Regions from separate parts of the Blastococcus sp. SYSU D01042 genome, predicted to be linked through region 1. Evidence: riboswitches for the same ligand, from Rfam matches in the RefSeq annotation. Region 1 holds a riboswitch; each other region holds the start of a gene.

Region 1 (4,200 bases):
CTGGCAGGCGCAGCGCGGGGGCCCGGAGCTGTGGATCGCCGTCGACCAGGAGGGCGGGAGCGTGCAGTCCCTCAAGGGCGCCGGCTTCGACCGGCTGCCGCCCGCGACCGAGCAGGGCGACCTGCCGCCGGACCAGCTGGCCGCGCTGGCCGCCGACCTGGGCGGGCAGCTGAGCAGCGCCGGAGTGAACCTGAACCTGGCCCCGGTGGTCGACGTCGTCCCGGCCGGCACGGAGAGCACCAACGGGCCGATCGGGTACTTCGACCGGCAGTACGGGGCCACCGGCGCGGAGGTGGCGCCCGCGGCGAGCACGATCGCCGACGGGCTGGCCGCGGCCGGCGTCACGCCGACCCTCAAGCACTTCCCGGGGCTGGGCCGGGTGCGCGGCAACACCGACGACACCGCGGACGTCGTCGACGCGGTCACCACCGGAGGCGACGACCAGGTGGGCGCCTTCGCGGCGACCCTGCGGGCCACGACCGCCCGGCCGATGGTCATGATGTCGTCGGCGACCTACGACCTCATCGACCCCGCGCAGCAGGCGGCGTTCTCGCCGGTGGTCGTCGGGGAGCTGCTGCGCGGCACGCTCGGGTTCGCCGGCCCGGTGATCTCCGACGACCTCGGCAACGCCGCCGCGGTGCGGAGCGTGCCGGTCGGCGAGCGTGCGGTGCGCTTCCTGGCCGCCGGCGGCACCCTCGTGCTCACCGTCGCCCCGGACACCTACCCCGCGATGCTGGACGCGGTGCTGGACCGCAGCGAGGAGGACCCGGCGTTCGGCGCGGTCGTCGACGCCGCCGTCCGCACCGCGCTGCTGGCCAAGGCCGAGGCCGGCCTGCTCGACTGACCCCGGAACGCACGAGATCTGCACTCTCGGGGCCATCAGCTGCCTGACGGCCCCGAGTGTGCAGATCTCGTGGAGTGGTGCGGGTGGAGCTGTGGTGCGGTGGAGCTGCGGGGCTCAGTACCAGCCCTTGGCCTGGGAGTGCGACCAGGCGCCGCACGGCGAGCCGAACCGCTTCTGGATGTAGATGAGCCCGGCGTCGATCTGGCGGTAGCCGTCGGAGGTCTTGGCGATCCCCGTGCCGGCCCAGGTGCTGTCCAGGAACTGGGCGATGCCGTACGCGGTGCTGCTCGGGTTCTGCGCGTTGGGGTTCCAGCCGCTCTCCTTGCCCCAGAGCTTCTCGAGGCAGGAGAACTCGGAGCTGTTGCCGCCGAGCTTCTGCAGCGCGTAGCTCTGGTAGGAGCCCGACGGCGCCGCAGCGGGAGCGGCCGCGGCCCGGCTGGGCGCCTGGGTCCGCGGCGCAGCGGCGGCGCGCGCGGCCTCCGCCGCACGCGCGGCCTCGGCGGCGCGCGCGGCCTCGGCGGCACGCGCGGCCTCGGCGGCCCGGGCGGCCTCCTCGGCGGCCTTGCGGGCGGCCTCCTCGGCGGCGATCCGGGCGGCCTCCTCGGCGGCGCGGCGGTCGTGCTCGGCCTGCTCGGCGGCCAGCTGGGCCAGCTCGGCCGCGGTCTGGTCGGCGTCGCGGGCGCTGCGGCTGGCGGCCAGCTGCTGCAGCGGGGCGACGGCGTCGTCCGCGGCCGGCTCGTCGGTGGTGATGCCCAGCTGCTGGGCGACGCTCATGGACTCGGTCTGCGCGACGGCCTGGGCCTCGGGCTCACCGGTCGAGAGGACGCCGACCATGACGGCGCCGGCGGTCGCCACGCCGAGGAGGGCGGCGGACCGGCGGGCACCCAGCGGCGGACGGTTGCGGAGGCGTGCGTTCACGGTGGTGCGGAGGTTCATGGGGAGGGTGTGCTCCGGGTGTCAGGGCGCAGCAGAGCGACCGCCCTCCGAGGGGCGGCGCGCTCGCCAGCTGTCCAGTTCTTCCGTGAGCCGCCTACCGAGTTAGCTGACGGATTCGGGCGGGAAGCAGCCCTACCCGCCCCGGACTGGAGGTCCGGGGCCGGGATTCACCCCAGTACTGCGGTGGGTCCCCGGCTCGCCCGCAGGGCGATTCGGCGGCGCCCGGCGCGACTCCCCCGGGTGGGGTGCCGCCGACCGGACCGATCCAACGTAACCGGCGTTATCGCCCCGTGACAAACCTCGGACCGGAATTCCTGACGTGACCCGCGTCCCGTTCCGGCGTCCGCCCAGGTCAGGGCAGCCGCCACACCGTCGTCCGGCGGAGGCGGGCCGGCGCGGCGGGGTCGCCCTCGGTGTCCGGGACGTCGTGGACGGCTGCCTCCACGAGCCGGTCGTGGGGCAGGTAGGGCCGGCCGGGGTCGCCGATGAACACCTCGGCGCCGGACGCGCGGGCGGCGTCGAGGAACGGCAGCACCCGCTCGGTCATCGTCCGGTCGTAGCAGACGTCACCGGCCAGGACGACGTCGACGACGGGCGGCGCCTCCCCCAGCAGGTCGCCGGCGGGCTCGATGCCGTCGACGCCGTTGAGCGCCGCGTTCTCCGGGATGGCGGCCAGGCCGAACGGGTCGACCTCGCTGGCGACCACGTGCCGCGCACCGGCCATCACCGCCGCCACCGCGACCAGCCCGCTGCCCGCCCCGAGGTCCAGCACCGTCCGTCCCGCGACGACCTCCGGGTGGTCGAGCACGTAGCGGGCCAGCGCCTGCCCGCCCGGCCATGCAGCGGCCCAGAACGGCGGTTCCTGCTCGGTGCGGCCCTGCTCGACCTCCATCGCCTCCCAGAGGGCGACGACGTCGGAGGCGACGAGCAACCGGAGCTCGGGGACCAGCGAGGGCCGGGCCGCCCGGGTGTGGGCGCGGATGAAGGCGGCGGGGACGGGCACCCCCTCAGTCTCGCGCAGCCGCCGTCCTGCGGGCGGTGATGCCCCGGGCGACCAACCGCCAGTAGGTGCCCGGGCGCAACCGGACGAGCACGTCGGGCACCGTGGCGCTCAGCCCGATCAGCAGCCGTGGGCGGCGCGCCTCGATCGCCGCGACGATCTTCGCGGCCGCCTGCTCGGGCGGCATGCGCAGGAGCTTCGCCATCTGGGCGCGGCCCTCGGCGACCTCCGCGGCGTCCACCCCGGAGCCCAGCCGCGCGCTCTCGGCGATCCGCGTCCGGATGCCGCCGGGGTGCACGACGGTCACCCCGACCCCGTCCTCGGCCAGCTCGTGGCGCAGCGACTCGCTGAAGCCCCGGACGGCGAACTTGCTCGCGGCGTAGGCGGCCTGCCCGGGCGGGGCGAAGATGCCGAAGACGCTCGAGACGTTGACCAGGTGCGACCCGGGGTGCGCCTTGAGGGTGGGCAGCAACGCCGCGGTCAGCCGCACCACCGCGCGGAAGTTGATCGCCAGCACCCAGTCGAACTCCTCCAGGGTGACCTGGTCGAACCGCCCGCCGAGCGCGACGCCGGCGTTGTTCACCAGCAGCGTGGTCCCCGGGTGGTCGGCGGCCAGCGTCGCCCCCAGCGCGTCGGTGGCCGCCTCGTCGGCGAGGTCCACGACATAGGTGTCGACCTCGAGTGGAGGGTGAGCTGCGCGGATGCGGTCGGCGACGACGGCCAGCCGCTCGGCGTCGCGGTCGACCAGCACGAGGGAGCTGCCGCGGTCGGCGAGCTGGACGGCGAGCGCCTCCCCGATGCCGCTGGCGGCACCGGTGACGACCGCGGTCCCGCCGGCGAACTCGTAGGCGCGCATCAGACGGCCACCTGCTCGGTCCGGGCCGGTGCGGCGCTGAAGGCGATGCCCTCGTCCTCGAGCGGGCCGCGACGCATGAGCCGCACGTCCTTGATGTAGTTCTGGTGCAGCCGCCACGGCGTCCGCCTGCCCTGCTTGGGCAGCTGGGCGATGCTGCGCTGCACGTAGCCCGCGGCCAGGTCGAGGAAGGGCAGGTCGGCGCCCTCCGGCGGGGCCAGCGGCGTGGCGACGGCGAGCCCACGCCGGTCCATGTGCTGAAGCAGCCGGCAGACGTAGCGGCTGACCAGGTCGGCCTTGAGCGTCCAGGAGGCGTTCGTGTAGCCGATGACCATGGAGAAGTTCGGGACGCCCGAGAGCATCATGCCCTTGTAGGAGACCGTCTCCGGCACGTCGACCGGCTCGCCGTCGAGGCTCAGCTGCATGCCGCCCATGGCCAGGAGGTTCAGACCGGTCGCGCTGACGACCACGTCGGCGTCGAGGTGCTGACCCGACGCCAGCTCGATGCCGGTCTCGGTGAAGGTCGCGATCCGGTCGGTGACCATCGACGCCTTCCCCTCGCGCAGG
Region 2 (4,200 bases), on a different contig from region 1:
CGGGTCCAGTCCTCGGCCAGCGCGATCCGCTCGGCCACCGTCGGGTGGGAGCCGAACCACCACCGCCAGGCGGCCGGCGGGCTCGGGTCGGACAGGTTGGTGCCGGCCAGCCCCCGCTGCATCGCGACGAAGGCCTCCGGGTCGCGGGTCAGGTCCAGGGCGTGCACGTCGGCCCGGGCCTCGACCTGGCGCGAGACCAGGTTCTGCACCGGGGTGGCCACCAGCGTGCCGACCGCGACCAGCAGCAGGGCCAGCGGCACCACGGCCGGGTCGCCGGGGCCCTGCGCCCCGGCCCGCCGCAGCAGCCGGGGCGAGGTGAGCGCCCAGCCGAGCAGGGCGACCCCGCCCGCGCCGCCGAGGGCACCCAGCAGCGTCCCGGTGAGGACGTCGTCGGTGGCCACGTGCCCGAGCTCGTGGGCGGCGATGGCCTCGATCTGCTCGTCGGGGAGCCGGTCGAGGACCGTGTCGTAGACGACGATGCGCCGGGTCGACCCGAAGCCGGACACGTAGGCGTTGAGCGCCGTCGTCCGGCGGGAGGCGTCGGACACCAGCACGTCCTGCACCGGGGTGCCGTTCTCCTCGGCCAGCGCCAGCAGGTCGGTGCGCAGCTGCCCGGGCGGCATCGGCTCGAAGGAGTTGAACGCGGGCTCGATGAGCACCGGCCACAGGAAGGAGCCGACGACGACCAGCACGGTCGCCCCCGCCGCGGCCAGCGCCCACCACGCGCGTGGCGCCCGGCGGGCGAGCCAGACGAGGACCAGCAGGCCGAGCGCGGTCAGCGCCGCGTCGATCGCCGTCGACACCACGACGTCGCGGGCCCACAGGCCCCAGCTCCGCGTGGACAGCCCGTAGCGGTGGCGCACCACCTCGCCGTAGGCCGACAGCGGCAGCGTGGCCACCCGGCCGACGACCGCGAGGGCAAGGACGCCCAGCAGCACCTGCCCGGCCCAGCGGCCGCCCAGCGGCGCGCCGGCGGTCCGGACCAGCTGTGCCCCCAGCCGGGTGAGCCCCAGCACCGCCGAGACGGCGAGCCCCAGCAGCAGCGAGGCCAGCGAGGCCGGCCGGAGAGCGGCGGCGAAGGCCTCGGCCCGGCTGACCTGCTCGGCGGACAGCCCGGCGGTCGGGTCCGCGGGGGTGGCGCCGCCCGGGGGCTCCGGCAGCACGTCCCACGGCGTGGTGACGGCGACGACCACGGCGAAGGCGGTGAGCAGGACCACCGCGACCAGCAGGGCCGCGCGGCGCGGCGTCACAGGTGCTCCACGCCGCCGATCCTAGGGGCGGGGTCCGGGGCCCCCCGGGGCCGCCGACGGCGAGGGCCGGTGACCTCCGCCCAGGAGGTCACCGGCCCTCGGTCGGTGGGCGGTGCGCGTCAGCCGGCGATGCGGCGGGCGCTGTTGTAGCTGCCCATCGAGTCCACGCTGGCGACCTTGACCGGCTGGCTCGACGTCGACGCGTGCACCATCTGGCCGTTGCCGATGTACATGCCGACGTGGCTGACCGGGCTGTAGAAGAAGATCAGGTCGCCCGGCTGCAGCTCGCCCCGCGAGACCGGCGTGCCCATCTGCGACTGGCTGCGGCTGGAGTGCGGCAGCGAGACGCCGGCGGCGGCGTAGGCGTAGGACGTGAGGCCCGAGCAGTCGAAGGCGTCGGGACCACCGGCGCCCCAGACGTAGCGGTCACCCACCTGCGCGAGGGCGGTGTCGACGGCGATCTGCGCGGCACCGCTGGGCGCGGGGGCACCGCTGGGAGCGGCGGCAGCGGGCGCCGGGGCGGTGCGCTCGGCACGCGAGGCCCGGACCGGCTGCTCGTCCTCCGCGCGCTCGAGGGCAGCCCGCTGGGCGGCGTCGAGGGCGTCGTACTGCCGCTGGTAGTCCGCGATCCTGCCCTCGAGGTCGCGCTGCTGCGCCTCGATGTCCGCGACGCCCCGCTCGGCCCGCTCGCGGGCCTCGCGCGCCTCGGTGCGGGTGTCCTCCGCGCGGGTCGAGGCCTCGGCGACCTCGCTGACCGCGGCGTTGGTGCGCCCGGCGATCGCGTCGAGGGTGCCGAGCTGGGAGACGAACTCGTCGGCCGAGTCGCTGGTCAGCAGCACGTCGAGCTGGGTGAGCGAGCTGCCGCCGCTGGTGTAGGCGGTGCGGGCCAGCTGCCGGATGCGCCCGTCGAGGGCGGCGCGCTGCTGCTGGGCCTCGAAGGCGGCCTGCTCGGCGCCGTCGACGGCGGCCTGCTGGCGCTGGAGCTCGACCTTCGCCTCGTTGAGCTGCTCGCTGACGATCTCCAGCTGCCGGCTGGCGTCGGCGACCATCTGCGCGGCCTCGGCGGTGCTGGTGGCCGTGCCGGGCTCGGCGGAGGCCGTGCCGGGGACCATCGTGAAGGTCAGCGCGGTGGTCGCACCGATCAGCAGGCCGGCCCGGAGGCGGCCCACCCGGCGGACGGGGCCGGCCGGGGTGTCGGGACGGAACGGTGCGAGGGCATGCGGGGGTAGGGCGTGAGGGGTCGCCACGAGCGGCGGCTCTCCGTTTCTTCCTCGTCACCGCCTACCGAGTTAGCTGACGGGTTCGGGCGGGGAAGACTGGCCCTATCCCCTGCTCACCGGCGAACCGGCCCTGCAGGGGAACTCACCCCAGGACTGCGGTGGGTCCCCGGTTCACCTCGGACGTCCCTGCGGACGCCGTGCGGCGATTCGGCGGTGCCCGGCCGAGGCCGTCCCTCGGGGGACGACGACCACCCGGTCGGACGCGACGACCCTACGTTCGTGATGTTGCCGTGACAAACCGGGGCAGCAGGTAAACCTGTGACGAGAATCGCTCCGCGCACCGCGCGCCTCCCGACCATCGGCGCTGCGTAGGGGTAGAAGCACCCTCCGCAGTCATCCCGGCCACGTGACGCGGTCCTCAGCCGGTGCGCCGGCCGGGTGCCCCGCCACCGTCGGCCCCGGGACGGCCGCGGTGCCGCAGCGGGGGCACCAGGCCGTACTCCGCCAGTGCGCGGACCGCCCGGCGCTCGACCTCGTCGAACTCCACCACCACACCCGGTGGCGGCACGACGACGTCCTCGGCCGCGGGGGCGGCCGGACGCGGACGACCGGTCATCGGCACGACGACCGGGTCGACCCCTTCCCAGCCGGGCGGGGCGCCGAGCAGGACGGTGACGACGCAGTCGCCGCAGCCGGTGCCGCGGACGGTGCAGGTGTCGCAGTCGATGAGCATGTCTCTCCTCCGTGAGTCATCCGCACGGTAGGAACGGCCACCGACAATTCCGCGGGCGGCGGTCAGGTGCCGGCGTACTCCCAGTGCCACGGCTCCTCGCGCCCGTTGCCGGGGTCGGCCCACGTGGGGTGCAGGAAACCGAACCGGCCGGCGTTGGCGACCATCCACGCGTACTGCGGCGTCCCGAAGGTCTCGATGCCGCCGCAGAGGTCCACCGCGAGCCCCCACCCGTGGTTGCTCGTGCCCGGGACGGCGGCCAGCGCCGGCTTCTCGCCGTAGAGCTCCACCTGCCCGGCGTAGGTGCGGTAGGAGTCGGTGATGCACAGCGGCCCGCCGAAGGCGGCCGCGTACGCCCCCGACATCGCGCGGTAGGCCGCGGCGGCGTCGCAGCGCAGCGTGTGCCCGCCCGTCCCGAGCGCGCACATGGCGCTGGGCGGGATGAGGCCGTTGGGGTAGCCGCCCCACTGCCGCGCGCCGTCGTAGCTGGGCGGGTAGACGGTGTTGCCGCACTCCACCCGCAGCGCGCCCGCGGCCGGCCCCGGCGCCGCGACCGGCGGGCGCCGGCCGAGGACCGGCCGGCCGACACCGAGCACCTGTTCGGCGGGCAGCGTGCGGACGACGACGGCGCCCGCGCGAGCGTCGGCCGCGAGCATGGTGCGCGCGTCCAGGGCCAGGCCGACGTGGCCGAGCCCCGCCTCCGGCGTCCCCAGGAAGACCAGGTCCCCGGGCAGCACGTCGGCGGGGGCGACCGGCGTCGTGACGGCGAACAGCTCCGCCTGCTCCCCCGGCAGCGGGATGCCGGCCCGCCCGTAGACCGCCTGCACGAGCGAGCCGCACCCCCAGGACTCGGGTCCCGCCGTCCCGGGCGCGTAGGGCAGCCCCAGCGCCTCCATGGCGGCGCTGACCGCCGCCAGCGTCTCCGCGGGCAGCACGAGCAGCGACGAGGGCCGGCCCGGCAGCTGCGCTGCGCCGCGCTGGGCGCCGCCACCGGCCGCCC
Region 3 (4,200 bases), on a different contig from region 1:
CCTCGACCGACCCTCCCGCCTGCCGGGGTGGCGCGCGCACGAGATCTGCGTGCACCTGGGCTGCTGGGACGACCACGCGGCGATGGCCGACCTCGTCGCCTCCGCCCGCACCGGGGCCACGGGGGCACAGCCGGATCCGGACGCGGTCAACGCCCGGGTCACCGCGGCGCACGCCGGCGCGACCCGCGAGGAGGTGCTCGCCGCGCTGCACCGCAACCGGGAGGCGACCGCCCGGTACCTGGCCGAGGAGCCGGTCGAGCTGGACACCGCACCGACCGTGTCGGTCGTCGGCCGGCTGCCGCTGCTCAGCGTCGTCCTCGGGCAGGCGTACGAGCTGGCCGTGCACGGGCTGGACCTCGTGTCCTGCGGCGCCGAGCCGCCGCCGCCCGCGGTGCTGCAGTCGGGGCTGGCGGCGCTGGTGGACGTGACCGGTGCGCTGGCCACCTCGTGCGGGATCACCGGCCGGGTGACCCTGGCGACGCCCGACGGCGGCTGGTCGTTCGACGCCGACCCCGACGGCTGGCAGGTGCACGCCGTTCCTGCGGGCACGCACGAGGGGCCCGCCGTCCAGGGCTCGGCCGAGCTGCTGCTCGAGGCGGCGTCCGGCCGGATCAACCCGGTGCCCGCCGCGGCCCGGCGGCAGATCACGGTGCACGACGTCGGCGGCCTGCTCCAGCTCGCGCCGATCGTGCAGAAGGTGCCGGGGATCCCCGGCGGGCCGATCCTCCAGCTGGCCGCCCGCACGGTGGGCGGCGCCGGGGGGCTGCTGGGGCGGCTGCTCAGGAGGGGCTGACGCCCGACCGACGACGTCGGTACCAGAGGACGCCGACGACCACCGCGGCCAGCGGCAGGGCGAGCGCCGCCGTGGCGCCCGAGACCAGCGCCGGCGCGGTCGCCCCCACGCCGACCTGGACGACGGTGCTCGGGAGGATCCCCAGCGCGGTGGCCGCCACGTACGGCAGCAGCCGCATCGCCGTGAGCCCGGCGCCGTAGCTGAGCACGACGAACGGGACCACCGGGAGCAGCCGGCCGACCAGCAGCGGGACGAAGCCGCGGTCGACGAGGAGCCGGTCCAGCCGGGCCAGCCGGGTGCCCGCGAGCCGGGTCACGGCGGTTCGGCCCAGCCCGCGGGCCAGCCCGAAGCTGAGGACGGCGGCCAGGAGCGCGCCGGTCAGCGCCACCAGGAGCCCTGGGAGGAAGCCGACGACCACGCCGAGCAGCACCGAGACGGCGGTGCGCGGCACCGGAGCCATGAGCACCAGCCCGACGCCACCGACGAGCGCAGCCCAGCCCCCCGGGCCCGCGCCGCGCAGCCGGCCCCGGACGAGGTCGACGTCCGGGAGCTCGACGGTCAGGGCGAGGACCACCGCGGCGGCCAGCAGCAGGACCAGCAGCGCCGCACGGAGCCAGGTGGTGTCCGCTCCCCCCGGCGCCCGCACCGCTCCATGATCCGGTACGGGCGCCGATGCGCCGGTCAGCAGCCGCCGAGGGAGATGCCGCGCTGGCTGAGCCACGGCACCGGGTTGGTGCGGTTGGCGTAGAGGCCGCCCTCGTGCACCTCGAAGTGCAGGTGCGGGCCGGTGGACTGCCCGCGGTTGCCGACCTCGGCGATCTGCTCGCCGGAGGCGACGACCTGCCCAGGGCTCACGAAGAACTGGTTCACGTGGCCGTAGAGGGTGATCGTGCCGTCGCGGTGCTGCACCGCGACGGCGAGGCCGAAGCCGCTGGCGGGGCCGGCCTGGAGCACGACGCCGCCCTCGGGAGCGTGCACCGGCGTGCCGATCGGCGCGGCGATGTCGACGCCGGCGTGCAGCGTCCCCCACCGCGAGCCGTAGCAGGAGGTGACCCGGCCCGTGGTCGGGGCGGTGGCCCCGCCGGCCGAGGCGAGGGCGCTGCCCCCGGCACGGCTGGCCGGGCCGGAGGGCACGGCGGTGGTGGTGACGGCGCTCGCGGCAGCGGCGGCCGCCTCGCGGGCCGCCTGCTGGGCCTCCCAGGCCACGGCAGCGTCGCGAGCGCCCTGCATCTCGAGCAGTCGGATCTCCGCTGCCCGCAGCTTCTCGGCCAGCCCGAGCTTCTCCAGCGCGACGGTGTCGAACTCGGCCTGCGCGCCGGCCAGCTGGGCCTCCGCGGCGGCGTGCGCCTCGGCGGCCGCGGCGGAGGCGCGGTCCCGCTCGGCCACGGTGGCCTGGGCATCCCGCTCGGCACGGGCCTGCTGCACCCGCACGATCTCCATGGCGCCCAGCGTCTCCGCCCGCTGTGCCCCGAGGACGTCGAGCGTGGCGGCCTGCTGGAGCAGCTCCGCGGGGCCCTCCGCCTCCAGGAGCAGGTGGATGTCGCCGAAGGACGACTCCTGGCCACCGCCCATGTAGGCCTGCCGCCCGATCTGGGCGACGTCGTCCTCGGCCTCGCCGACCGCCCGCTCCGCCTCCGCGAGGGCGGCGGCGGCGCGCTCGGCCTCCCGGTTGGCGGCGTCGAGCGCGGCCTGCGCGGCCAGCGCGTTCCCGCTCGCCGCCTCGGCCTCGAGGGTCATCCGCTGCAGGTTGTCCTCGGCCTCCTGGACGCGCGCGCCGAGGGCGGCGATCTCCGCGGCGACGGCGTCGTGCGCGGACTGCGCCTCGTCGACCCGCGCGTCGTCCGCGGGGGCTGCCAGCGCGGCCGGCGCGGCGATCAGGGCGGCGGCGAGGACGGCGCCGGTGGCGAGGGAGGTGCGCAGCCGGCGCCTCCGGGGAGTGGTGCTGATGCGGTGGTGCAGGGTCGCCAACGCGACGGTTCTCCGTTCCTCACGTCCGCCTACCGGGTTAGCTGACGGGTTCGGGCCGTTAGGTGCCCTACCTGCCCCACGTCCCCGTGCGCGGGCAGGACTCACCCCAGAACTGCGGTGGGTCCCCGGTCCCCCGGCCATCAGGCCGGCGGGTTCGGCGGGGTCCGGCCGAGGCCCTCGGGTGTCGACGGCGGAGCTCGGCTGGACCGCAGGGAACGCTACAAGCGGATCGCGGCCATGTCACAGCCCGATAACGGTGCCGGCGGTCGCCCGGGGTGAGGACTCGCCGTCGCGACCAGCACGCCTTCGCCGCCGAGGGCGCCGGTGTGATCCGCGCCTCTCTGGCAGGCTGTGAGCTCGGGGGCGGTAGCTCAGCCGGTCAGAGCATGGGACTCATAATCCCTGGGTCGTGGGTTCGAGCCCCACCCGCCCCACTCACCGCTCGCGTCGAAGGTCAGCCACACCTGCGGCTCGTAGAGCTGCACGAAGAGGTCGGCCGGCACCTCGAGGACCTCCGAGCTCATCGGCCCGTCGGGTCCGGCGCACCAGCGACGGACCACGCCGGCGCCCTCGAGGACGAACAGCTGGCCCGCCGATCCCCGCGCCGTGGGCTCGGGGGCCGTGGCCAGGTCGGGTACCTGCGGTACGGCCCCTTCTCCACCCAGCCGGAGGAGGCGGACCACACCGGGGCGGGCCCCGCCTCGGCGACCGTCCCTCCCGCGGCGTCGACCACCAGGGCCTCGACCGCCGTCTCCTCGCACTCCTCGGCGGCGCCGGCCCGGCGGGTGACGACGACGCCGTCGCCGTGGGCCGCGATCTGGTGCCCCTGGCCCGTCGGCCGCGTGACCTCGGTGAGCTCCTCAGTGGGGTCGAACCGGTGGACCGCGGCAGCGCCGTCCTCCTCGGTGAGGATCCACGCCGCGCCGCCGGTGCCGGCGACCACCTGGAGCACCCGGTCGACCTCCGCGGTCGCCGCGAAGTCCGCCGGTGGGGCGGGGACCTCCGTCGCGTCCACGTCGGCGCCGGCCCCGCCGCTGCACGCGGTCAGGAGGGCGAGCACGGCAGCGGGCAGCGCCGGCACGAGCCGGCGTGGTCGTCTGCGGGACGTCGGCCCTCCGCACGTGTGAGTCGGCCGAGTTCCACCGCAAGCCACGGCCTGGACCGACCCGTGATGCAGAACCGCAACGTTGGCCGGCGGGCCGCTGACCGCGGGCTCAACCGGCGATTCCTACCGGCTCCGCACCGCCTGCGACAAGGGCTTCCGACCTCGTCCGGGCAGCACGTCGAGCGGCGCGGGAACACCTTGTCGCCGCCCGAATGCGGCCAGTACCGTCCGCCGCCGACTGGATGTGGACCCCGGAAGGGAAGCAATGACAGGACGACGACGGTCGACCCTGGCGGTGCTCTGCGGCGCCGCGGTGTCGGTGGTGGCCATGGCA

What was found. A riboswitch is a leader RNA that binds a small molecule or an ion and turns the genes downstream of it on or off. The one in region 1 is predicted to bind cyclic di-AMP.
Region 2: it holds a riboswitch for cyclic di-AMP, as region 1 does, so the genes downstream of both, ACI79H_RS05780 (NlpC/P60 family protein) here and ACI79H_RS10820 (aggregation-promoting factor C-terminal-like domain-containing protein) in region 1, are expected to answer to the same signal.
Region 3: it holds a riboswitch for cyclic di-AMP, as region 1 does, so the genes downstream of both, ACI79H_RS05210 (M23 family metallopeptidase) here and ACI79H_RS10820 (aggregation-promoting factor C-terminal-like domain-containing protein) in region 1, are expected to answer to the same signal.

Annotation. Positions count from the first base shown of each region.
Region 1 covers NZ_JBJGZM010000004.1:401,348-405,547, forward strand. Annotated here, with positions in the region: gene ACI79H_RS10815 (glycoside hydrolase family 3 N-terminal domain-containing protein) at 1-844, shown strand, start outside; gene ACI79H_RS10820 (aggregation-promoting factor C-terminal-like domain-containing protein) at 959-1,780, opposite strand; cyclic di-AMP (ydaO/yuaA leader) riboswitch at 1,857-2,008, opposite strand; gene ACI79H_RS10825 (class I SAM-dependent methyltransferase) at 2,133-2,783, opposite strand; gene ACI79H_RS10830 (SDR family NAD(P)-dependent oxidoreductase) at 2,788-3,636, opposite strand; gene ACI79H_RS10835 (flavin-containing monooxygenase) at 3,636-4,200, opposite strand, start outside.
Region 2 covers NZ_JBJGZM010000002.1:324,532-328,731, reverse strand. Annotated here, with positions in the region: gene ACI79H_RS05785 (M48 family metallopeptidase) at 1-1,250, opposite strand, end outside; gene ACI79H_RS05780 (NlpC/P60 family protein) at 1,370-2,419, opposite strand; cyclic di-AMP (ydaO/yuaA leader) riboswitch at 2,514-2,693, opposite strand; gene ACI79H_RS05775 (hypothetical protein) at 2,889-3,203, opposite strand; gene ACI79H_RS05770 (D-alanyl-D-alanine carboxypeptidase family protein) at 3,266-4,200, opposite strand, start outside.
Region 3 covers NZ_JBJGZM010000002.1:205,189-209,388, reverse strand. Annotated here, with positions in the region: gene ACI79H_RS05220 (maleylpyruvate isomerase N-terminal domain-containing protein) at 1-793, shown strand, start outside; gene ACI79H_RS05215 (TVP38/TMEM64 family protein) at 780-1,439, opposite strand; gene ACI79H_RS05210 (M23 family metallopeptidase) at 1,475-2,761, opposite strand; cyclic di-AMP (ydaO/yuaA leader) riboswitch at 2,773-2,931, opposite strand; tRNA gene ACI79H_RS05205 (tRNA-Ile) at 3,122-3,195, shown strand; gene ACI79H_RS05200 (hypothetical protein) at 3,282-3,842, opposite strand; gene ACI79H_RS05195 (hypothetical protein) at 4,132-4,200, shown strand, end outside.